Regions from separate parts of the Amnibacterium soli genome, predicted to be linked through region 2. Evidence: predicted binding sites of a transcription regulator. Region 2 holds the regulator's gene; each other region holds the start of a gene.
The links. Region 2 encodes HrcA, which represses chaperone genes, less so after heat shock. Its sites were predicted from a motif close to TTNGCACTCGNNNNNNNCGAGTGCNAA; they were not measured.
Positions count from the first base shown of each region.

Region 1: groES (co-chaperone GroES) is a predicted target of HrcA. The motif match lies at 2,710-2,736, and genes of this name have one in related genera.
Region 3: groL (chaperonin GroEL) is a predicted target of HrcA. The motif match lies at 5,180-5,206, and genes of this name have one in related genera.

Region 1 covers NZ_BAABLP010000004.1:425,994-433,012, forward strand. The annotation lists gene tsaD (tRNA (adenosine(37)-N6)-threonylcarbamoyltransferase complex transferase subunit TsaD) at 1-1,055, shown strand, start outside; gene ABEA53_RS11660 (DUF4190 domain-containing protein) at 1,146-1,490, shown strand; gene ABEA53_RS11665 (THUMP-like domain-containing protein) at 1,508-2,689, opposite strand; gene groES (co-chaperone GroES) at 2,845-3,141, shown strand; gene rarD (EamA family transporter RarD) at 3,359-4,288, shown strand; gene ABEA53_RS11680 (ABC transporter substrate-binding protein) at 4,471-5,706, shown strand; gene ABEA53_RS11685 (hypothetical protein) at 5,927-6,751, opposite strand; gene ABEA53_RS11690 (ABC transporter ATP-binding protein) at 6,764-7,019, opposite strand, start outside.
Region 2 covers NZ_BAABLP010000002.1:809,288-816,306, reverse strand. The annotation lists gene lepA (translation elongation factor 4) at 1-62, shown strand, start outside; gene ABEA53_RS07885 (DUF1990 family protein) at 59-697, shown strand; gene ABEA53_RS07880 (HAD family hydrolase) at 768-1,451, opposite strand; gene hemW (radical SAM family heme chaperone HemW) at 1,487-2,731, shown strand; gene ABEA53_RS07870 (DUF4870 domain-containing protein) at 2,724-3,110, opposite strand; gene ABEA53_RS07865 (magnetosome magnetite crystal formation protein family) at 3,208-3,726, opposite strand; gene hrcA (heat-inducible transcriptional repressor HrcA) at 3,876-4,910, shown strand; gene dnaJ (molecular chaperone DnaJ) at 4,980-6,068, shown strand; gene ABEA53_RS07850 (16S rRNA (uracil(1498)-N(3))-methyltransferase) at 6,079-6,801, shown strand; gene argG (argininosuccinate synthase) at 6,872-7,019, opposite strand, start outside.
Region 3 covers NZ_BAABLP010000005.1:38,517-45,535, forward strand. The annotation lists gene ABEA53_RS12410 (DUF4032 domain-containing protein) at 1-749, opposite strand, end outside; gene ABEA53_RS12415 (ABC transporter ATP-binding protein) at 746-1,843, opposite strand; gene ABEA53_RS12420 (DsbA family protein) at 2,043-2,972, shown strand; tRNA gene ABEA53_RS12425 (tRNA-Thr) at 3,038-3,113, opposite strand; gene msrB (peptide-methionine (R)-S-oxide reductase MsrB) at 3,151-3,549, opposite strand; gene ABEA53_RS12435 (DUF3263 domain-containing protein) at 3,693-3,977, shown strand; gene ABEA53_RS12440 (LytR C-terminal domain-containing protein) at 4,031-4,582, shown strand; gene ABEA53_RS12445 (cold-shock protein) at 4,754-4,957, shown strand; gene groL (chaperonin GroEL) at 5,274-6,896, shown strand.

The DNA.
Region 1 (7,019 bases), on a different contig from region 2:
GCCCGCTGATCCTCGGCATCGAGAGCTCGTGCGACGAGACGGGCGTGGGCATCGTGCGGGGCCGCGAGGTGCTCGCCAACGTGATCGCCTCCTCCGTCGACGAGCAGGCCCGCTACGGCGGCGTGGTGCCGGAGATCGCCGCGCGCGCCCACCTGGAGGCCATGCGCCCGACCCTCGAGCGGGCGCTGGAGGTCGCGGGCGTCGGGATCGCCGACCTCGACGCGGTCGCCGTGACCGCGGGCCCGGGGCTCGCCGGCGCGCTGATGGTCGGCGTCGGCGCCGCGAAGGCGCTCGCCGTCACCGCGCGCAAGCCGCTCTACGGCGTGAACCACCTCGTGGGGCACGTGACCGCGGACCAGCTGCACCTGCCGGGGGAGGAGCCGCAGCCCGTCGAGCTGCCGACCGTCGCCCTCCTGGTCTCCGGCGGGCACACCTCCCTGCTGCTCGTGCGCGACCTCGTCGACGACGTGCAGCTGCTCGGCGAGACCCTGGACGACGCCGCCGGCGAGGCCTTCGACAAGACCGCGCGGCTGCTCGGCCTGCCCTACCCGGGCGGCCCGTCGATCGACCGCGCGGCGGCCGAGGGGGATCCGCGCGCGATCCGCTTCCCCCGCGGGCTCACCGCGGGCAAGGACCGCGAGCGGCACCGCTTCGACTTCTCGTTCTCCGGCCTGAAGACGGCGGTCGCGCGCCACGTCGAGCGCGGGGCGGCCGAGGGGGCACCGGTTGCCGTCGGCGACGTCGCCGCGTCCTTCCGGGAGGCGGTCGTCGACGTGCTCGTCGCGAAGGCGCTCGACGCGTGCGCGGAGACGGGCGTGCCCCGCCTGCTGCTCGGCGGCGGCGTCGTCGCCAACCGCCGTCTCCGCGAGGTGGCCGCGGAGCGCGCCGCGGCCGCCGGGGTGCGCCTCCGGATCCCGCCGTTCGACCTCTGCACCGACAACGGCGCGATGATCGCCGGCCTCGGCGCGCGGCTCGTGGAGGCGGGCAGTGCGCCCAGCGGCGCCGGCTTCGGCGTCGACTCCAGCCTGCCGGTCGGTCGGGTCCTGGTCGGCTGACCCCAATCCGGGCACCGTTCCGGCCCCTCGCATTGACGCTCGGCTCCGCGCGCTGGGACCATGGCGCGACCTTCCCGTCGATGAGGAGCCATGAGCGACTACCAGCCCACCCCGCCGTCCACGCCGAACTCGGCCGACGCCTACGCCGCCGGGCCCCGCCCGACCAACCAGACCCCGGTCCTGAGCATCCTGTCGCTGATCGGCGGCATCCTCGGGATCCTCACCTCGCTGTTCTGGATCGGCCTGCTGTTCGGCGCCGCGGGCGCCGTGCTCGGCTTCATCGCGCGCCGACGCGAGCCCCAGGCGAAGGGCCTGTGGCTGACCGGCCTGATCCTCGGCATCGTCGGCTTCCTGATCTCGCTGATCGTCATCGTGCTGGTCATCGTCGCGCTCGCCTACGCGGCGTCGCAGGACGCGAGCACCACCGCCCCCTGACGCCTCCTGCCGCCGCGTCAGCGGTGGCAGAGCAGGGCCACGCGGGAGCCCGCCGTGCGGGTGACGAGGAGCACCGCCTCCTCGTCACCCCGCAGCGCGAGCTCCTTGCGGAAGCGCGCGGGGTCGAGGTCGACCCCGCGCTTCTTGATCTCCAGCCGCCCGATGCCCCGGGCGTGCAGCTCCTTGCGGATCCGCTGCTTGTCGAACGGCAGCACGGCGTCGATGGCGAAGGACGTCGTGAACGGCGACGGGGACGGCCCGTCGCCGGTCAGGTAGGCGATGCCCGGCCCGATCGGCCGGGTGCCGGTCGCCCGGGCGAGGTCGCCGATCAGGCGGGCCCGGATGACCGCGCCGTCGGGCTCGTGCACGTGGTCGCCGAGCCCGCCGACGGGCTCGTCCGCCGAGTCCGCCGCGGCGGTCAGCTCCGCGACGCCGCCGGGACCCGACACCAGGGCCGCGCGGCGCACGCCCTCGCGCTGCAGCCCGCCGCGCCACAGCACCAGCTCCACGACCTCGCCGCGGTCGGACACCCACTGGGCCTCGGCGTCCTCCGGCAGGTCGGCCCGGTCGTGCGCCGGGGACAGCTTCACGCCGGTCGGCAGGCGGGCCGCCGTGCGCTCGACGAAGGCGAGGGAGGGGCTGTAGTCGGCCGCGTCGACCCGCCGGGTGTCGGTGTGGCCGGCCGTGCGGCGGGCGGGGTCGATCCACGCCCCGTCGACCCCGGCCAGGTCGACCTGCTCGGCGTCGGCGACGACCACCTCCGCCTCCGGGAACGGCGCCAGGTTGTACTGCGCGAGCACGGCCGTGACCTCGTCGCGCTCCACGGCCCGCACCTGCAGCCCGATCGCGGCCAGTGCGAGGGCGTCGCCGCCGATGCCGCAGCCGAGGTCCGCGACGAGGCGGATGCCCGCATCGCGGAAGCGGGCGGCGTGCCGGGCGGCCACGTCGAGCCGCGTCGCCTGCTCGAGCCCCGCGCGGGTGAACAGCATGCGGTCCGCGAACTCGCCGAACTTCACCCGCGCGCGGCGGCGGAGGGCCGCCTGCGTGAGGATCGCCGCGGCCTCCTCGGGCGCGAAGCCCGCGCGGCGCAGGGCCGTGGAGCGGGCCAGCACGTCCGCGGGCGTCTCCGGCCGCGCCTCGTCGTCGACGGCCGTGAGCACCCGGCTGCTGAGCAGCGCCTCGAGCTCGCTGCGTTCCATCCCTCCACCGTAGGCGGCGCCTGGCACTCGCATTGCATGAGTGCCAGGGGGGCCCTAGGGTTGGGAGCTGGCACTCTGCGGTGCGGGGTGCCAACCCACACGTGCCAGTCCTTCCGATTGGCAGCAGGAAGCACTCAGGAAAGCAGAGGTGGACCGTGCCGGTCTCCATCAAGCCGCTCGAGGATCGCATCGTGATCAGCCAGGTCGAGGCCGAGCAGACGACCGCGTCGGGGCTCGTCATCCCCGACACCGCCAAGGAGAAGCCCCAGGAGGGCGAGGTCGTCGCCGTCGGACCGGGTCGCATCGACGACAACGGCAACCGCGTGCCGCTCGACGTCGCCGTCGGCGACCGGGTCATCTACTCGAAGTACGGCGGCACCGAGGTCAAGGTGCAGGGCGAGGACTACCTGGTCCTCTCCGCCCGCGACGTGCTCGCCGTCGTGGTGCGCTGAGCGCATCCCGCTTCTCGGAGGCCCCCGCACCGCTCGGTGCGGGGGCCTTCCGTGTTCATGGGGTTTCGATCCGCGGCGGATCGAAGCCCTGTGTCGCTTCGCGGCGCTGCACGCGCCGCGGTACGCGACAGCGGGTCGTCGGTGAGGCGGGTGGGCTCGGGTGGTCAGGGGCCGACCGCGGTCTGAGCGCTGAGCCGCGACGGACTACCCTCGCCCGGTGACGTCGGAGGACCAGGGGTCGACCCGGGCGGGGCTGCTGTTCGGGATCGGCGCCTACGGGCTCTGGGGCGCGATGCCCGTCTACTTCCTCCTGATGAAGCCGGCCGGCGCGTTCGAGATCGTCGGCATGCGGATCGTCTTCTCGCTCGTCTTCTGCCTCCTGCTGCTGGGGGTCACGCGCGGCTTCGGGCGCTTCCGCGGCGTGCTCCGCGACCGGTCCGCCGTGGCGTCCTTCGCGCTCGCCGGTGCGCTCATCTGGGTGAACTGGACGGTCTACGTGATCGCCTCCACCTCCGGCCGCGTCGTCGACGCCGCCCTCGGCTACTTCATCAACCCGATCGTCACGATCCTGCTCGGGGTGGTCGTGCTGCGGGAGCGGCTGCGCCCCGTGCAGTGGGTCGCCATCGGCGTCAGCGCGCTCGCGGTCGTGGTGCTCGCCGTCGAGACCGGCTCGCTGCCGTGGATCTCGCTCGCGCTCGCGGCGTCCTTCGGCTTCTACGGCCTCGTGAAGAAGCGACTCGGCCGCGTCGACGCGGTCTCCGGCCTCACCCTGGAGACCGCCTGGCTCGTGCCGGTCGCGATCGTGCAGCTGATCGTCGTCGGCACGACCTCCGGGCTCGCGTGGGGCACCGCCGGCTGGTTCCCGACCCTGATGCTCACCTCCGCCGGCATCGGCACCGCGGTCCCGCTGCTGCTCTTCGCCGCCTCGACCCGGCGCCTGCCGCTCTCCATCGTCGGGTTCCTGCAGTACGTCGCGCCGATCCTGCAGCTCGCGATCGGCGTCGCGGTGCTGCACGAGCCGATGTCCTCCGCGCGCTGGACCGGCTTCGCGCTCGTCTGGGCCGCGCTCGCAATCCTCGTCGGGGAGTCGGTCGTCCGCTCCCGGCCCCGTCGGGCCGCCGCCGTTCCCGCGGATTCCGCGGCCTGAGCGCCGCACGGCCCGCGAAAGGGTCACGGATTCACAACGAATCGGACATGAACGCCGCCTGAAACACGCCCGGAACCTGATTTCCGTAGGTTCCTCGTGTTCGGCGCCCCGCGCACGGACCTGCCCTGACCGAAGAAGTAAGGACATCCATGCCTGGAATTCGACGCGGACGTCGCGCTGCGGTGGCGATCGCCCTCACCGCTGCCGCTGCGGTCGCCCTCACCGCCTGCTCCGGCTCGTCCCCGAGCGGCTCGTCCTCGAGCTCCGCCGGGTCGCTCGACCTGAAGATCGGCACGATCCTGCCGCAGACCGGCACGCTCGCCGTGCTCGGCCCGCCCGAGATCACCGGCGTGAACCTCGCCGTCTCCGACATCAACAAGGCGAACGCGGGCATCAAGGTCAGCGCGATCCAGAAGGACTCGGGCGACACCAGCACGAACATCGCCACGCAGTCCGTGACGTCGCTGCTCTCCTCGGGCGTCGGCGCCATCATCGGTGCCGCGTCCTCCTCCGTGTCGCTGACGGTCATCGACCAGATCGCGAAGGCGAAGGTCGTGCAGTTCTCGCCGGCCAACACCTCGCCCGCGTTCACCACGTACAAGGACAACGGCTACTTCTTCCGCGACGCCCCGTCGGACGTGCTCCAGGGCCGCGTGCTCGGCCAGGCCGTGCTGAAGCAGGGCGCGATCAACGTCGCCGTCCTCTACCAGAACGACTCCTACGGCCAGGGCCTGAACGACAGCGTCAAGGAGGCCATCACGAGCGGTGGCGGCCAGGTCGCCTCCGACGTGTCGTTCGACGCGAACGCGACGAACTTCTCCTCCGAGGTCAGCAAGTCGCTGGCGTCGAAGCCGGACGCCCTGATCGTGATCTCGTTCGACCAGATCAAGTCCATCTCGCAGGAGATCGACAAGGCGGGCTACCCCTTCTCGAAGGTCTGGGGCGCGGACGGCAACTACGGCGTCATCACCCCCGACTTCAAGAACGTCGACATCGCCGGCGCCCAGTTCACGAACCCGGGCGTCGTCGCGACCAGCGACTTCAAGGACCGCATGCAGGCGCAGGCGAAGGCGGACGGCCTCAAGGCGCTGACCGTGTTCTCCTACGGCCCCGAGTCCTACGACGCCACCGTCTCGATCGCCCTCGCGGCGCTCGTCGGCGGCAAGACGGACGGCACGACCATCCGCGACAACCTCTCGCAGGTGACGTCGGGCGGCACCAAGTGCAAGACGTTCGCCGAGTGCGCGAAGCTCGTCAAGGCCGGCACGAAGAACATCGACTACGACGGCATCTCGGGGCCCATCAGCCTCGACAAGAACGGTGACCCGTCGCAGGCGTACGTCTCGATCTACAAGTACTCCAAGGGCAACGAGAGCTCCGCCGTGGGCTCCGAGTTCGGCGACCTGACCAAGAACTAGGTCGCAGGAGTCCCTCAGGGGCCCGGGACCGGCGCGAGCCGGTCCCGGGCCTTTCGTCTACTGCTGCGCCGCCGCGGCGCAGCTCGTACGCTTCGCGGCCCTGAACGGGCCGCGGTACGCGTCGCTTCGCGCTCGGGGTGCGGGAGGCGGGATGGTCTGAAGGGTCCCGGGCGTCCTCGATGCTGCGCCACCTGCGGTGCTTCCAGTGCTGCGGCGCTGGTCAGGTGTTGCCGCAGGCGCGGACGACCCAGGCGAGCACGCGGTCCTTCAGCGCCTTCGGCGCGACCGCGTCGATCGTGCCCTTGCGGCCGTCCGCCAGCCGGACCTGCACCGGCAGGACGGTCCCGACCTTGTCCTCCGCGACCGCGTGCAGGTCGCAGCGCGTCGGTGCGGCCGGCAGGCGCACGGTGCCGGATGCGGCGAGGCGACGGTCCACCCGCCACGTCTCGTCGCCGCTGCGGGGCGACAGCAGCGTCGTGGGCAGCACCTGCTCGACGACCAGCCCCCGACGGACGTCCGGGCCGCCCCGGACGTCGAGCAGGATCTCGGCGGTGCGGCCCTCCGGGCGGAACCCCTGGAACACGATCGTCGCCGTGCTCGTCGCGGCCTGGGCGAAGCACGCCTGCTCGTGCAGCCGCGCGAGGGTGCCGTGCGAGTCCTCCGCCCGCACGGTCCGCGTCGAGCCGTCCGGCAGCCGGAGCCGGGCGGAGGAGAGGGGCGACCGGGCCTCGCAGGAGGCCGTCGTGAGCGCGGCGGGGAGGTCGACGGTGGTGCCGGCGCGGATCTCGGCCGGGTCGTCGTCGGACCAGTGCGGTGCGGGGGACCAGCCCGCTCCCCGCAGCGACGCCGCAGCGACCACGACGGTGCGCGCGGACCCGTTGACGACCTCGAGCTGCACGTGGCGCAGCGGGATGTCCGACCGGTACTGCACGACCCGCACCGAGACGCCGGGCAGCGTCGTCGCACGCGGTGCCGGGGCGGTGGGGAAGGAGCAGCCCGCGAGGGCGACCCCCGGCGGCAGCGGCGACCCACGCGGTCGCCGCACGCCGCCGACGGGTCACTTGGCCCGCGCCGCCTCCTGGTCCGCGGCGAGCGTGCCGAGGTACAGCTCGATCACCTTGGGGTCGTTCATCAGCTCGCGTCCGCGGCCCGTGTAGGCGTCGCGGCCCTGGTCGAGCACGTAGCCGCGGTGGCAGATCTGCAGGGCGCGGCGGGCGTTCTGCTCGACGATCAGCACCGAGACGCCGGCGCGGTTCACGCGGGCGACGTTGAGGAACGTCTCGTCCTGCCGCACGGGGGAGAGGCCCGCGCTC
Region 2 (7,019 bases):
ACGTGCCCCAGGAGGCGTTCATCGCGGCGCTCTCCGGTGACACCGAGGTCGCCAAGAAGTGAGCACCGTCCGTACCGGCGCGGGCCCCCTGCGCCGGGGTGGCTCCGCCCCGATCGACCACGGGCTGAACTACGCGGCGATCGGCGTCACGGCCCGCCCCGACGTCGTCTCGTTCCCGCCCGCCGGCTTCCGGTCCGCCGAGTACCGGCACCGCATCGGCAGCGGCGCGCGCCGCTTCGACCTCGCCGGCCGGGCGCTGATGACCTGGGGCGCCCTGCGCGCCGCCGGGTACCGCGTCGAGGACGTGCGGGCCGAGGAGGCGGCGCTGTCGCCGCGCGGCACCGGCCCCCTCTACCTCGAGGACGGCACGCCCTGGGTCACGCCCGGCATGACGGCCGTGATCGAGGCCGCCGAGCCCGTGCCCGCCGCCGGTCGCGTCAAGGTGCTGTCGGTCGTCGACGAGCCCGGACGCATCGGCTTCGTCTACGGCTCGATGCACGGGCACACGGAGGTCGCCGAGCGCTACCTCGTCGTCGAGCACGACGAGCAGGACGGCGTCTGGGTCCACCTGCGCTCGCTGTGGGAGGCGCCGGCCCCGTCGCGCCTCGCCCGCTTCAGCCGCAGCAACCCCGAGGCGCTGCAGCGCAAGGTGGACGAGCGCATCGTCCGGGCGCTGCACCCCTCCAACGTCGCCTAGCGGTCTTTGCTCACGTTTCTTGCCGCACGACGGTTCGTCGCGCGGCAAGAAGCGTGAGCAAAGTCCGGGGTCAGAGGGTGCGGAGGGAGTCCAGCAGGGCCGGGAGACCGTGCTCGAGGTCCTGCATCACGAGGACGGCGGAGGTGCGGCGGAGCTCCTCCGCCGAGTAGACGCCCGTCGCGACCGCGATGAACGGGAAGCCGACCGCGTCGGCCGCCTCGCCGTCCGCCGGGGTGTCGCCGAGGATCAGCGCGGAGGCGCCCGCGAGGTCGTCCCGCGCCGCGGCGGTCAGGTCGCTGCGGCGCAGGTACCGGTCGCCGAAGTAGGAGCGCTCCCAGTCGAACGCGTCGACGTCGAGCCCGGCGCCCTCGAGCTTCACGCGGGCGCGGTGCCGCGAGTTGCCCGTCAGCAGGCCGTTGGCCCAGCCCGCCTCCGCGACCGCGTGCAGCGCGGCGTCGACGCCCGGTGCGGCCCGCCGGCGGGCGGCGTCGGTCAGGTACGCGTCGGACAGCTCGTCCATGCGCCGCGAGACCGCGTCGAAGAGGGCGGGGTCGCCGCCCCACCGCGTGAGCCGCTCGCTGATGATCTGGCCGTCGGTCTTGCCGTGCTCGACGGCGTGGGGCTCGCCGGGCACCGGTCCGACACCCGCGACCTCGCGGATCGCGTCGTGGTAGAACGTGCCGGCCTTCGCGGAGTTCAGCAGCAGGGTGCCGTCGACGTCCCAGAGCACGGTCTTGGCGGAAGGGGTGCGCACGGGGACAGTCTTCCGGAGCCGGACAATGGATCCTGATGCCCAGCGCCCTGCCGATCGCCGATCCCGCCCCTGCGGACGGCCGCCTCCCGGCCTCCGTGCTCGACGGCGCGGAGGACCGCGCGCTCGGTGTCTACCTCCACGTGCCGTTCTGCCGGGTGCGCTGCGGCTACTGCGACTTCAACACGTACACGTCGGACCAGCTGCGCGGTGCCCGGCGCAGCGACTTCGCGGGGCAGGCGGCGGAGGAGGTCGCCTTCGCCGCCGCCGTGCTCGCCGACGCGGGGCTGCCGCAGCGGCGGGCGAGCACCGTGTTCTTCGGCGGCGGCACCCCGACGCTGCTGCCGCCCGCCGATCTCGCCCACATGCTCGGCGCGGTCCGCGACACTTTCGGCCTGGCGCCGGGCGCGGAGGTGACGACGGAGGCGAACCCCGACTCGGTCGACGCGGCCGCGCTGCGCACCCTCGCGGATGCGGGCTTCACGCGGGTGTCGTTCGGGATGCAGTCCGCCGTGCCGCACGTGCTCGAGGTGCTGGACCGCACCCACGACCCGGAGCGGGTGCCGCTCGTGGTCGGCTGGGCGCGGGACGCCGGGCTCGACGTCAGCCTCGACCTGATCTACGGCGCACCGGGGGAGTCGCTCGACGACTGGCGGCGCAGCCTCGACACGGCGCTCGCGCTCGAGCCCGACCACCTGTCGGCGTACGCGCTGATCATCGAGGACGGCACCGCGCTCGCGCGCCGGATCCGGTCCGGCGAGGTGCCGGCGCCGGACGACGACCTGCAGGCCGACATGTACGAGCTGGCCGACGAGCGCCTCGCGGCCGCCGGCTACGGCTGGTACGAGGTGAGCAACTGGGCGCGGCACGACGGCGCGCGGTCGCGGCACAACCTGTCCTACTGGACGGGCGAGGACTGGTGGGGCGTCGGGCCCGGCGCGCACAGCCACGTCGGCGGCGTGCGGTGGTGGAACGTGAAGCACCCGGCGGCGTACGCGCAGCGGATCGCCGCGGGCGGCTCGCCGGCCGCGGGCCGGGAGACGCTCGACGACGCGACCCGCGCGGTCGAGCGGGTGCTGCTCGAGACCCGCCTCGCGGACGGCATGCCCGTCGACCGCCTTGACACCGGGGGACGGCGGGCGATCGCCGGGCTGCTCGCCGACGGGCTCGTGGAGGCGGGGCCGGCGTTCGCGGGCCGCGTCGTGCTGACGCGCTCGGGCCGGCTGCTGGCGGACGGCGTCGTCCGCCGCCTCCTGCCCGCCGAGGGCTCCGCCCCTACTTGATGAAGCGGATGGTGAGCGGGTAGACGTACCGCTCGCCACGGCTGGCGGCGACCGTCGCGATGATCGAGAACACGATCACGATCACGTAGATCGCGGCGGTGATCAGGAACCCGACGAGCACGATCCACAGCAGCGCGGCGACGAACGCGGCGACGAGCATCGTGATCTGGAAGTTCAGCGTCGCCTTCCCGTGCTCCGCCACGAAGGCGCTGCGGTCCTTGAAGACCAGGAAGATGATCAGCGGGCCGAGCCAGCCGACGAAGCCGGCGCCGACCACGATGCCCACGAGCGCGCTGAGGTGCGTGAACATCGCCCACATGCGCTCGTCGCTCGGCTGCAGGGGTCGCGGCGTGACGGAGGGGGTCTGGTAGTCGCTCACGGGTTCCTCTCGATGTGCGGACGGCGAGCCTGCCGCATCCGCCCGGGCGGATGCGGCGAGGCGGTCACCTGATGAAGGCGATGGCGAGCCGACGTGATCAGGGTCGATCACGTCCGCTCGTCGCTCGGGCTGAGCGGCTGCGCCGGGGCGGAGGCGGGGGTGCGGCCATCGGTCGCGGTCGTCTCCTGACGGGATCCAGCCGCTCGACGAGGCGCAGCGAGAACGGGTAGCGGAACGAGGCGCCGTGGTGCACCCGCACCGCGGCGGCGATCGAGAGCGCGACCACGAGCACCCAGCCGCCGAACGCGACGAGCCCGATGAGGAAGCCGAGCAGCAGGAACGGCAGGTCGGCGCCGCGGGGCACGATCGACGCGACGCCGCCGGCCGCGGCGCCCAGGACCCACAGCGCGACCAGTGCGATGCAGGCCGTCAGCGCGAAGTCCAGGGCCCTCCCCGCCTCCTCCTGCACCCGGGCGCTGCGCGGGCCCACGAGGAGGAGGATCAGCAGGGACGGCAGGAAGCCGACGACGGTGCCGAAGTGCGCGAGCGTCGACCAGAGCGTCTCGTCCGCGGGCGGCAGCGGTGCCGCCGCGACCGTCGGCCGGGACTCCCGCATCGCGTGCTCCTGACCTCGAGCGGCGCGCTCGCCGCACCGCTGGAACGGCGTTCAGGCTATCGACAGGCCCGCGTGCGATGCCAGGCTCGTCGGCGGTCGGGTTTAGAATTGGCAGTCCGGTGCAAGGAGTGCCAGGCGGGAGGTGCGCGATGGTCTCGGAGCGCGGACTCGACGTCCTGCGGGCCATCGTGCAGGACTACGTCGCCTCGCGGGAGCCGGTGGGGTCGAAGACGATCGTCGACCGCTACTCGTTCGGCGTCTCGGCCGCCACGATCCGGAACGACATGGCGGCGCTCGAGGAGGACGGCCTGATCGCCGCTCCGCACACCTCCTCCGGCCGCGTGCCGACGGACAAGGGCTACCGCATGTTCGTCGACCACCTCGCCGAGGTGCGCGCGATGACCACCGCGCAGCGGATGGCGATCCGCACCTTCCTGGAGGAGGGCGCCGACCTCGACGACGTGCTCGCGCGCACGGTCCGCATGCTGTCGCAGCTGACGAACCAGGTCGCCCTGGTGCAGATACCGGTGGTACCCCGCTCCTACGTGCGGCACGTCGAGCTGGTGCTGCTGTCGCCGAGCCGGCTGCTCGTCGTGCTGATCACCGACGCCGGGCGGGTCGACCAGAAGGTCGTCGAGCTGCCGCAGGGCGACGACCAGCCGCTGGTCGACGACGTCGCCCTCGCCGAGCTGCGCGCCCGGATCAACGGCGTGCTCGTCGGCCGGCTGCTCGCCGACGTGCCCGCGACGCTGCAGTCGCTCGCCGAGACGCTGCCCGCGCCGCGCAGGACGGTGCTCGAGCGCATCGGCGCCGCGCTGTCCGCGACGGTCGACGACCGCCAGGACCGCCTGATCCTCGCCGGCACCGCCAACCTCGCCCGCACCGAGCGGGACTTCCCGGGCAGCATCCTGCCCGTGCTCGAGGCGATCGAGGAGCAGGTCGTGCTGCTGCGCCTCTTCCGCGAGATGGAGCTCGACGAACGCGGCGTCTCCGTCTCGATCGGCCGGGAGAACCCGCTGGTCGGGCTCGCGGAGACGTCGATCCTGGCGGGCGGCTACCGGTCGTCCGCCGGCGAGGTCGCGCGGATCGGCGTGCTCGGTCCGACCCGCATGGACTACTCGGGCAACATCGCCGCCGTGCGAGCGGTGGCGCGCTACCTGTCGAAGCTCCTCGGCGAGGAGTGATCCACGAGGCCGCGGACCGCGGCCGAGAACGTGCCGCCGCAGCAGGGTGCGGCGACGAGGAGGGCCCACGTGGCTGACCACTACGAAGTGCTGGGCGTCGCACGCGACGCCTCCGCCGACGACATCAAGAAGGCGTACCGCCGGCTCGCGCGCCAGCTGCACCCGGACGTGAACCCGGGCGCGGACGCGGCCGAGAAGTTCAAGGACGTGACCCACGCCTACGACGTGCTCTCCGACCCGCGGCAGCGGCAGGAGTACGACATGGGCGGCTCGCAGGGCGGGCAGCAGTTCGGCTTCGGCGACATCTTCGAGTCGTTCTTCGGCGGCGGGATGCGCGGCGGCCCGAAGTCGCGGCAGGAGCGGGGGCAGGACGCGCTCCTGCGGGTCGAGATCGACCTCGAGGACGTCGTCTTCGGCACGCACCGCGACCTCGAGATCGACACCGCGGTGCTCTGCGACGTCTGCCACGGCGCGTGCACGCAGCCGGGCACGTCGCTCGCGACCTGCGACATCTGCCACGGCAGCGGCCAGATCCAGCGCGCCGTCCGCTCCCTGCTCGGCAACGTCATGACCTCGACGCCCTGCACCGTCTGCCGCGGCTACGGCACCGTGATCCCGCACCCCTGCTCGAACTGCGCGGGCCAGGGCCGCGTGCGCGCCCGCACGACGATCCCGGTCGACATCCCCGGCGGCGTCGAGACGGGCCTGCGCCTGCAGATGGCCGGCATGGGCGAGGTCGGCCAGGCGGGCGGCCCCGCCGGCGACCTGTACCTGGAGATCAAGGTGCGGCACCACGACGTGTTCAGCCGTGCGGGCGACGACCTGCTCGCGACGCTCGAGGTGCAGATGACGGACGCGATCCTCGGCACCACGGCGACGCTGGAGGCGCTCGACGGCCCGGTCGAGGTGGAGGTGAAGCCCGGCGCGCAGAGCGCCGAGGTCATCACGGTGCCCGATCGCGGCATCACCCGCCTGCGCGGCGCGGGCCGCGGCGACCTGCGGATCGGCGTGCAGGTGGTCACTCCGACGAAGCTCGACGCGAAGGCGACCGAGCTGGTGCGGCAGCTGGCGGGCCGGAACAAGCAGAAGGCGCCGCAGTTCTCGCACTTCCAGCAGGGGCTCTTCGCGAAGCTGCGCGACCGCTTCCTCGGCGTCTGATCGGGCGGCGGTGGCGCACTTCTACCTCGCCTCCTCGTTGACCGCGGACGCCGCGCGGCTGACGGGGGAGGAGGCGCGGCACGCCGCTCAGGTCTCGCGGCTGCGGGTGGGGGAGCGGATCGTCGTCGGTGACGGGCGCGGCCGCGTCGCGGACGCCGAGGCGACCGCGGTGGGCCGAGACCTCGTCGAGCTGGCCGTGCTGGCGCTCCGCGAGGAGCCCGCACCCGCGCCGCGCGTCGTGCTCGTGCAGGCGCTCGCCAAGGGCGGGCGGGACGAGGCCGCGATCCAGGCGGCGACCGAGCTCGGCGTCGCGGCCGTCGTGCCGTGGTCGGCCGCCCGCAGCGTCACCCGGTGGACCGGCGGGAAGGTCGACAGCGGCGTCGCCCGCTGGGCGTCGATCGTCCGCGAGGCCGGCAAGCAGTCGATGCGCCCGTGGGCCGCGGAGGTGCTGCCCCTCGCCTCCACCGCGGACGTCGCCGCGATGGCCGCCGATGCGACGGTGCTGCTGCTCGAGCCGACCGCGGAGGTCCGCCTGCTCGACGCGACCGTGCCCGAGGGCCGCGACCTGGTGCTCGTCGTGGGGCCGGAGGGCGGCATCGCCCCGGAGGAGCTCGACCGGCTCACCGCGGTCGGCGCGACGCCGGTGCGCCTGGGCCCACTGGTGCTCCGCACCTCCACGGCCGGCCCGGCCGCGCTCGCCGCCCTCGCGGCGAAGCTCGACCTCTGGCCCTGACCTCTTTCATCTTCACGGAGTTCTAGTCGCGGCGAAGCCGCGCCAGAACTCCGTGAAGATGAAGACGGGCTCAGTCGGTGCCGGACTCCATCGCGGCGGCGTCGAGCGCCTCCTCGGCGCTGTCGTCGTGGCCGGAGGAGGCGATGTGGGAGGCGCGGCCCGGCTCGAGGTCGCCGACCAGCTCGCTGACCGTGCCGCCGAGCACCTCGAGGCCGTCG
Region 3 (7,019 bases), on a different contig from region 2:
TCGGAGGAGGCGAAGGTCTCGCGGCCCATCAGCTCGTTCCAGAGCATCCGGTACTGCGACACGATCCGCTCGCTCGTGACGAGCGGGTCGAGGTCCTCGTCGACGTGGCCGCCGGCCGCGAGGTCCATCAGCTCGCCGGCGATGTTGACGCGGGCGACCTCGAGGTCGTTCTCGCGCTGCCCCTTGGACAGGCCGCCGGAGTACAGCTTCCCGGTCTCCGCGTCGACGAGATACGCCGCGAAGGCGCCCGCGTCACGTCGGAACAGCGTGTTCGACAGCGACACGTCGCCCCAGAAGAACCCGATCACGTGCAGCCGCACGAGCAGCAGCGCGAGCGCGTCCGCCAGGCGGGTCGCGGTGTCGGGCCGCAGCGTCTGCGAGAACAGGGCGCGGTAGGGGAGGGAGAAGCGGAGGTGGCGGGTGACGAGCACCGTCGCCAGCTCCGCCCCGTTCTCGTCGAGCCGGCCGCTGATCACAGCGACCGGCTCGACGCACGGCACGTCCATGCGCTGCAGCGTGCGGAGCATGTCGTACTCGCGCTGGGCGAGATCGGTCGACGTCTCCTTCACCGCGACGACGTACCCCGAGAGGTTCGCGAAGCGGACGACGTGCCGGGAGATCCCCTTCGGCAGGGCCGCGATGTGCTCGGCGGTCCACTGCTCGAGGGGGATGCTCCACGGCAGGTCCAGCAGCGCCGGATCGACCGTCGCCGCCGTGATGGAGAGCGAGTCCCCGAACGAGTCGCTCAAGCCGTGACAGCAGCCGAGAGGCGCGCCCCGGACTCGACGTCGAACACGTGCGTGTGGTTCTGCTGCGGGTGCAGGTAGACCGTCTCGCCGACCTGCGGGTGCGCACGGCCGTCGACGCGCGCGACGATGTCGGTGCGGCGGCCGTTCACCTCCGCGTGACCGTAGAGGTAGCCGTCCGCGCCGAGCTCCTCGACGAGGTCGACGACGACGGGCAGGCCGTCGCCGCGCGAGGTGGAGACCTCGACGTCCTCGGGGCGCACGCCGATCGTGACCTGCTTGCCGCTGGAGCCCGCGACCGTCTCCCGCGTCAGCGGGATGAGGTACTCGCCGAACTTCACGCCGCCCTCGACGAGGTCGGACGGGAAGAGGTTCATGGCCGGGCTGCCGATGAAGCCGGCGACGAACACGTTGTTCGGGCGCTCGTACAGCTCGCGGGGCGAGCCGACCTGCTGCAGGATGCCGTCCTTCAGCACCGCGATGCGGTCGCCCATGGTGAGCGCCTCGGTCTGGTCGTGCGTGACGTAGACCGTGGTGACGCCGAGGCGGCGCTGCAGGGAGGCGATCTGCGTGCGCGTCTGCACGCGCAGCTTCGCGTCGAGGTTCGACAGCGGCTCGTCCATGAGGAACACCTGCGGCTGGCGGACGATCGCACGGCCCATGGCGACGCGCTGGCGCTGACCACCGGAGAGGGCCTTCGGCTTGCGGGCCAGGTAGGGCTCGAGATCGAGCAGCTTCGCGGCCTCGAGCACGCGGTTCGCGCGCTCGTCCTTGCCGACGCCGGCGATCTTGAGCGCGAAGCCCATGTTCTCGGCGACGGTCATGTGCGGGTAGAGCGCGTAGTTCTGGAAGACCATCGCGATGTCGCGGTCCTTCGGCGGGATGTCGGTGACGTCCTTCTCGCCGATGTAGATGTGGCCGTCGTTGACCTCCTCGAGCCCCGCGAGCATGCGGAGGGAGGTCGACTTGCCGCAGCCGGAGGGGCCGACGAGGACGAGGAACTCGCCGTCGGCGACCTCGAGGTTGAGCGCGTCCACCGCGGCGCGCGTGCCGCCGGGGTAGAGGCGGGTCGCGTGATCGAAGGTCACGGTTGCCATGGCTGAATCTCCTTCACCGGCAGGTACGTGCCGGACGATCCGTAGTGAGGATGACCAGTGGTCATGCCCGGCGCCATCGCCGGACGCGCTCAGTATGGCACGCGGGCGCTGGGGCGGGCGGGGCGCCTATGCGCCGCCCTTACGCACGGCGGTTACCATGCCTGCCCGTGCCGCCGGTCGGCGGTCGCAGGAGGGATCCATGAGCAACGCTGCGAGAGCGTCGAAGAACGAGCGCCGTGACGCCGCCCGGGAGAAGGCCCGCGAGCAGCGCCTCCGGCAGCAGCGCCGCGAGCGCCGCAACAAGGTCGTGCTGCAGGCGACCATCGGTGTCGTGATCGTCGCCATCGTGGCGATCGTCGCCGTGATCATCGTCAACTCGGTGCGCCCGCCCGGGCCGGGCCCGCGCAACATGGCGAGCGGCGGCATCACCATCCAGGGCGCGCAGCTGACGGCGGCGAAGACCGCCGCGCCGTCCTCCGACGCCACCCCGTCGCCGCAGCCCACGCCCAGCGACGGCGTCGTGCTGATCCAGGCCTACGAGGACTTCGGCTGCCCGGCCTGCCAGAGCTTCGAGCAGACCTACGGCAGCCAGGTGAAGCAGCTGATCACGAGCGGCGCCGCGGTCGTGCAGTACCACCCGGTCGCGATCCTCGACAACCACTTCACCGACAACAGCTACTCGACGCGGGCGGCCAACGCGGCCGCAGCAGTCGCGAACTACTCGCCGGACACCTACGCGGCGTTCCACGAGCTGCTGTACCGCACCGACGTGCAGCCCAAGGAGGGCGGCCCCGGCCTCACCGACGACCGCTTGATCGAGCTGGTGAAGCAGGTCAAGCCGAGCAACGTCGCGCAGATCACCACCGCGATCCGCGACCAGCAGTTCAAGGCGTGGGTGCAGGCCCGCACCGACGAGTTCATCGACAAGACGGGCTCGCTCGCGAAGGTGACGATCCCGACGAAGAACCGGGCGTCGACCCCGACCGTCGTCGTGAACGGCCGCTACTGGGACGGCTCGACCAACTTCGGCAGCTTCGTCACCAGCGTGGGCGGTGCCGCCGCCGCGACGCCGAGCCCCTCGGCCTCCGCCGCGCCGACCCCGACGCCGAGCGCGACGAAGTCGGAGTAGCGCCTCCGGAGTCATGCAGAAGGCCCTCCCCGAGTCCGCGGGGAGGGCCTTCTGCATGTGCGCGCTGGAGCCGAGAGTCGGAATCGAACCGACGACATCCGCATTACAAGGGCGGCGCTCTACCGACTGAGCTATCCCGGCGCTCCGTCAGTCTACGAACGGCGCTCCGCCCCCGGTCTCACTCCTCGTGGAAGGAAAGGGAGATCGAGTTCATGCAGAAGCGGTCGCCCGTCGGGGTCTGCGGGGCGTCGTCGAACAGGTGCCCGAGGTGCGAGCCGCACCGGGCGCACAGCACCTCCGTGCGGGTCATGCCCCAGGCGGTGTCGACCTTCAGCTCGACGGCGTCGGCGGAGACGGGCTCGTAGAACGACGGCCAGCCCGAGCCGGACTCGAACTTTGTGGTCGAGCGGAACAGGGCCGCGTCGCACGCCTTGCAGCGGAACAGCCCGTCGCGGTGCTCGTCGAGCAGGGCTCCCGACCAGGGGCGCTCGGTCGCCGCCTCGCGCAGCACCTTGAACTCGTTCGGGTCGAGGGCGGCTCGCCACTCGGAGTCGGTCTTGGTCACTTCGTAGGTCATCGCTGCCTCCCCGGCGGGCGTCCGTGCTCGCATGAGCGGACACGGCGTTCGGCTTCCGCCTCACGGGGAGCCAGCGCTTCTAGCATCCCTCCTATTCCCTCGAACGAGGGGGGCGGGCCGCACGGAAGGACACCGAGCACGACGTGGACGAATCCGTGGACCCGACCGGCGGCGAGCCGGCGCTCTCCGCCCGGGAGCTCGACATCCTCGCCTTCGAGCGCGCCTGGTGGCGCCGCGGAGGGAGGAAGGAGGAGGCCATCCGCGAGGAGTTCGGCATCTCCGCCGCCCGCTACTACCAGGTGCTCGGCGCGCTCATCGAGGCGCCCGCCGCTCTGCGGGAGGATCCCATGCTCGTGACGCGCCTCCAGCGCCTCCGCGATGCCCGAACGGTACGGCGCGCCGATCTGCTGCGCCGGCACTCGAGCTGAGCGCGACAGGAGCCGTGCCGGTCGTCCCCGGTGCGGCAGGAACACGGAGAACAGTGGAAAGAGGCGCGACCGCGCGACCGCGCGATCGGTTCGACGACGTCCCCACCGACCTCGCGCGGGTCGGCGCGCACCGGGCACCGGCCCGTCGCGGCCGCGGGCTGGCGACGTTCGGCTGGGCCGCGCTCGCCACCGGCGTGCTCGTGGGCGCCGGGGTGCTGGGCCTGTCGGTCATCGAGCGCGGCGTCGCCACGACCGGTGACGGCGGGACCACCTCGAGCGCCGCGTCGGCTGCGGCGCCCGCCGCGACCATCGACCCGGACGCCTCCGTGGTCGTGCTGAACGCGACGAAGACCTCGGGACTCGCCGCGAGCGCGGCCGCCGCTGCGAAGAGCGACGGCTGGAAGGTCGCGTCGACCGCGAACGCCGACACGCAGGGCGTCAAGGTCTCCACCGTCTACTACGGCGACAAGGCCTCCCAGGGCGCCGCCCTCGGGCTGGCGAAGTCGCTCGGGATCGGCCGCACGCAGCAGTCGGACCGGTTCGACGTGAAGGGGAGGACGCGGCTGACGGTCGTGCTCGGCTCGGACTTCACCGCCTCCTCCTGACGCGGATCCGCCCGTTCCGGCCGTGCGTGTTTCGGCGCGGTTTCCGGCGTGTTGAGAGTCGTCGACGATCCTCGCGCAGGGCGCTCCAGCGCCTCCGGGCGCACCGCGGGCGCTGTTGGATTGCCCTCGTGCAGCGGGGGAGCCCCGCCGCGAGGTGAGGAGCAGCGCCTGATGGCAACCGGTGTCGTGAAGTGGTTCAACGCCGAGAAGGGCTACGGCTTCATCACGGAGGACGGCGACGGCCAGGACGTGTTCGTCCACTTCTCCGCCATCGAGATGACCGGCTACCGCTCCCTCGCGGAGGGGCAGCGCGTCGAGTTCCAGGTCGGCGCCGGCGACAAGGGCCCTCAGGCGGAGGCCGTCCGGCCCAGCTGACGGCCTTCGATCCGCGAGCGGATCGAGAGCCCTGCCGCTCCGCGCGTCGCGGACGCGACCCGCGGTGCGCCGCACCTGCTTCGAGCCCGTGCCGCGGAGCAGGTGGCGACCGGGCGGGCGGACGCTCCGGCAGGCGGGTGGTTCCCGTCGCCGTACGGGTTCCGCCCTGGGCGAGCGCGGCCGCCGCGGCTTGCACTCCTCAGGGGCGACTGCCAAAATGCTTTAGCACTCGGTCTGATCGAGTGCCAGGCGTGGTGGCCCCACCCGGAGACGCACGCCGTCCCGACCGTCACCGTCCAGGGAGGACGAAGCACTTATGGCGAAGATCATTGCCTTCGACGAGGAGGCCCGCCGCGGCCTCGAGCGTGGCCTGAACACGCTCGCTGACGCCGTGCGCGTCACGCTCGGCCCGCGCGGCCGCAACGTCGTGCTCGAGAAGAAGTGGGGCGCCCCCACGATCACGAACGACGGCGTCTCGATCGCCAAGGAGATCGAGCTCGACGACCCGTACGAGAAGATCGGCGCGGAGCTCGTCAAGGAGGTCGCGAAGAAGACCGACGACGTGGCCGGTGACGGCACGACCACGTCGGTCGTCCTCGCGCAGGCGCTGGTCCGCGAGGGCCTCCGCAACGTCGCCGCGGGCGCCGACCCGATCAGCCTCAAGCGCGGCATCGACAAGGCCGTCGCGGCCGTCGTCGCCGAGCTGCTGTCCGCCGCGAAGGAGGTCGAGACCAAGGAGGAGATCGCCGCCACCGCGTCCATCTCCGCCGGCGACGAGACCATCGGCGCGATCATCGCCGAGGCGATCGACAAGGTCGGCAAGGAGGGCGTCGTCACCGTCGAGGAGTCGAACACCTTCGGCACCGAGCTCGAGCTGACCGAGGGCATGCGCTTCGACAAGGGCTTCCTGTCGCAGTACTTCGTCACGGACCCCGACCGCCAGGAGGCGGTGTTCGAGGACCCGTACATCCTGATCGTCAACAGCAAGATCTCGAACATCAAGGACCTGCTGCCGATCGTCGACAAGGTGATCCAGAGCGGCAAGCAGCTGCTGATCATCGCCGAGGACGTCGACGGCGAGGCGCTCGCGACCCTGATCGTCAACAAGATCCGCGGCATCTTCAAGTCCGTCGCCGTCAAGGCCCCGGGCTTCGGCGACCGCCGCAAGGCGCAGCTGCAGGACATCGCGATCCTGACCGGCGGCCAGGTCATCTCCGAGGAGGTCGGTCTCAAGCTCGAGAACGTCACCCTCGACCTGCTCGGTCAGGCCCGCAAGGTCGTCATCACCAAGGACGAGACCACGATCGTCGAGGGCGCCGGCGACGGCGAGCAGATCGCCGGCCGCGTGCAGCAGATCCGCAACGAGATCGAGAACACCGACTCGGACTACGACCGCGAGAAGCTGCAGGAGCGCCTCGCCAAGCTCGCCGGCGGCGTCGCCGTCATCAAGGCGGGTGCGGCCACCGAGGTGGAGCTCAAGGAGCGCAAGCACCGCATCGAGGACGCCGTCCGCAACGCGAAGGCCGCCGTCGAGGAGGGCATCGTCGCCGGTGGTGGCGTCGCCCTCATCCAGGCCGGCAAGACCGCGTTCGAGAAGCTCGAGCTGCAGGGCGACGAGGTGACCGGCGGCAACATCGTCAAGGTCGCCGTCGACGCGCCGCTCAAGCAGATCGCGCTGAACGCGGGCCTCGAGCCCGGCGTGGTGGCCGAGAAGGTCCGCAACCTGCCCGTCGGACACGGCCTCAACGCCGCGACCGGTGAGTACGTGGACATGCTGGCCGCCGGCATCAACGACCCGGTGAAGGTCACCCGCTCCGCGCTGCTCAACGCGGCGTCGATCGCGGGCCTGTTCCTCACCACCGAGGCCGTCGTCGCCGACAAGCCGGAGAAGGCCGGCGCCCCCGTGGGCGCCGACGCCGGCGCGGGTATGGACTTCTGATCCAGCCGTAGCACGCACCGGAAGGGCCGGACTCCTCGAAGGGGGTCCGGCCCTTCTGCGTCCCCGGCGGGACGTGCTCCGGATCCGTGCCGCTCCTCCTGGCGGAGAGCGGCACGGATCCGG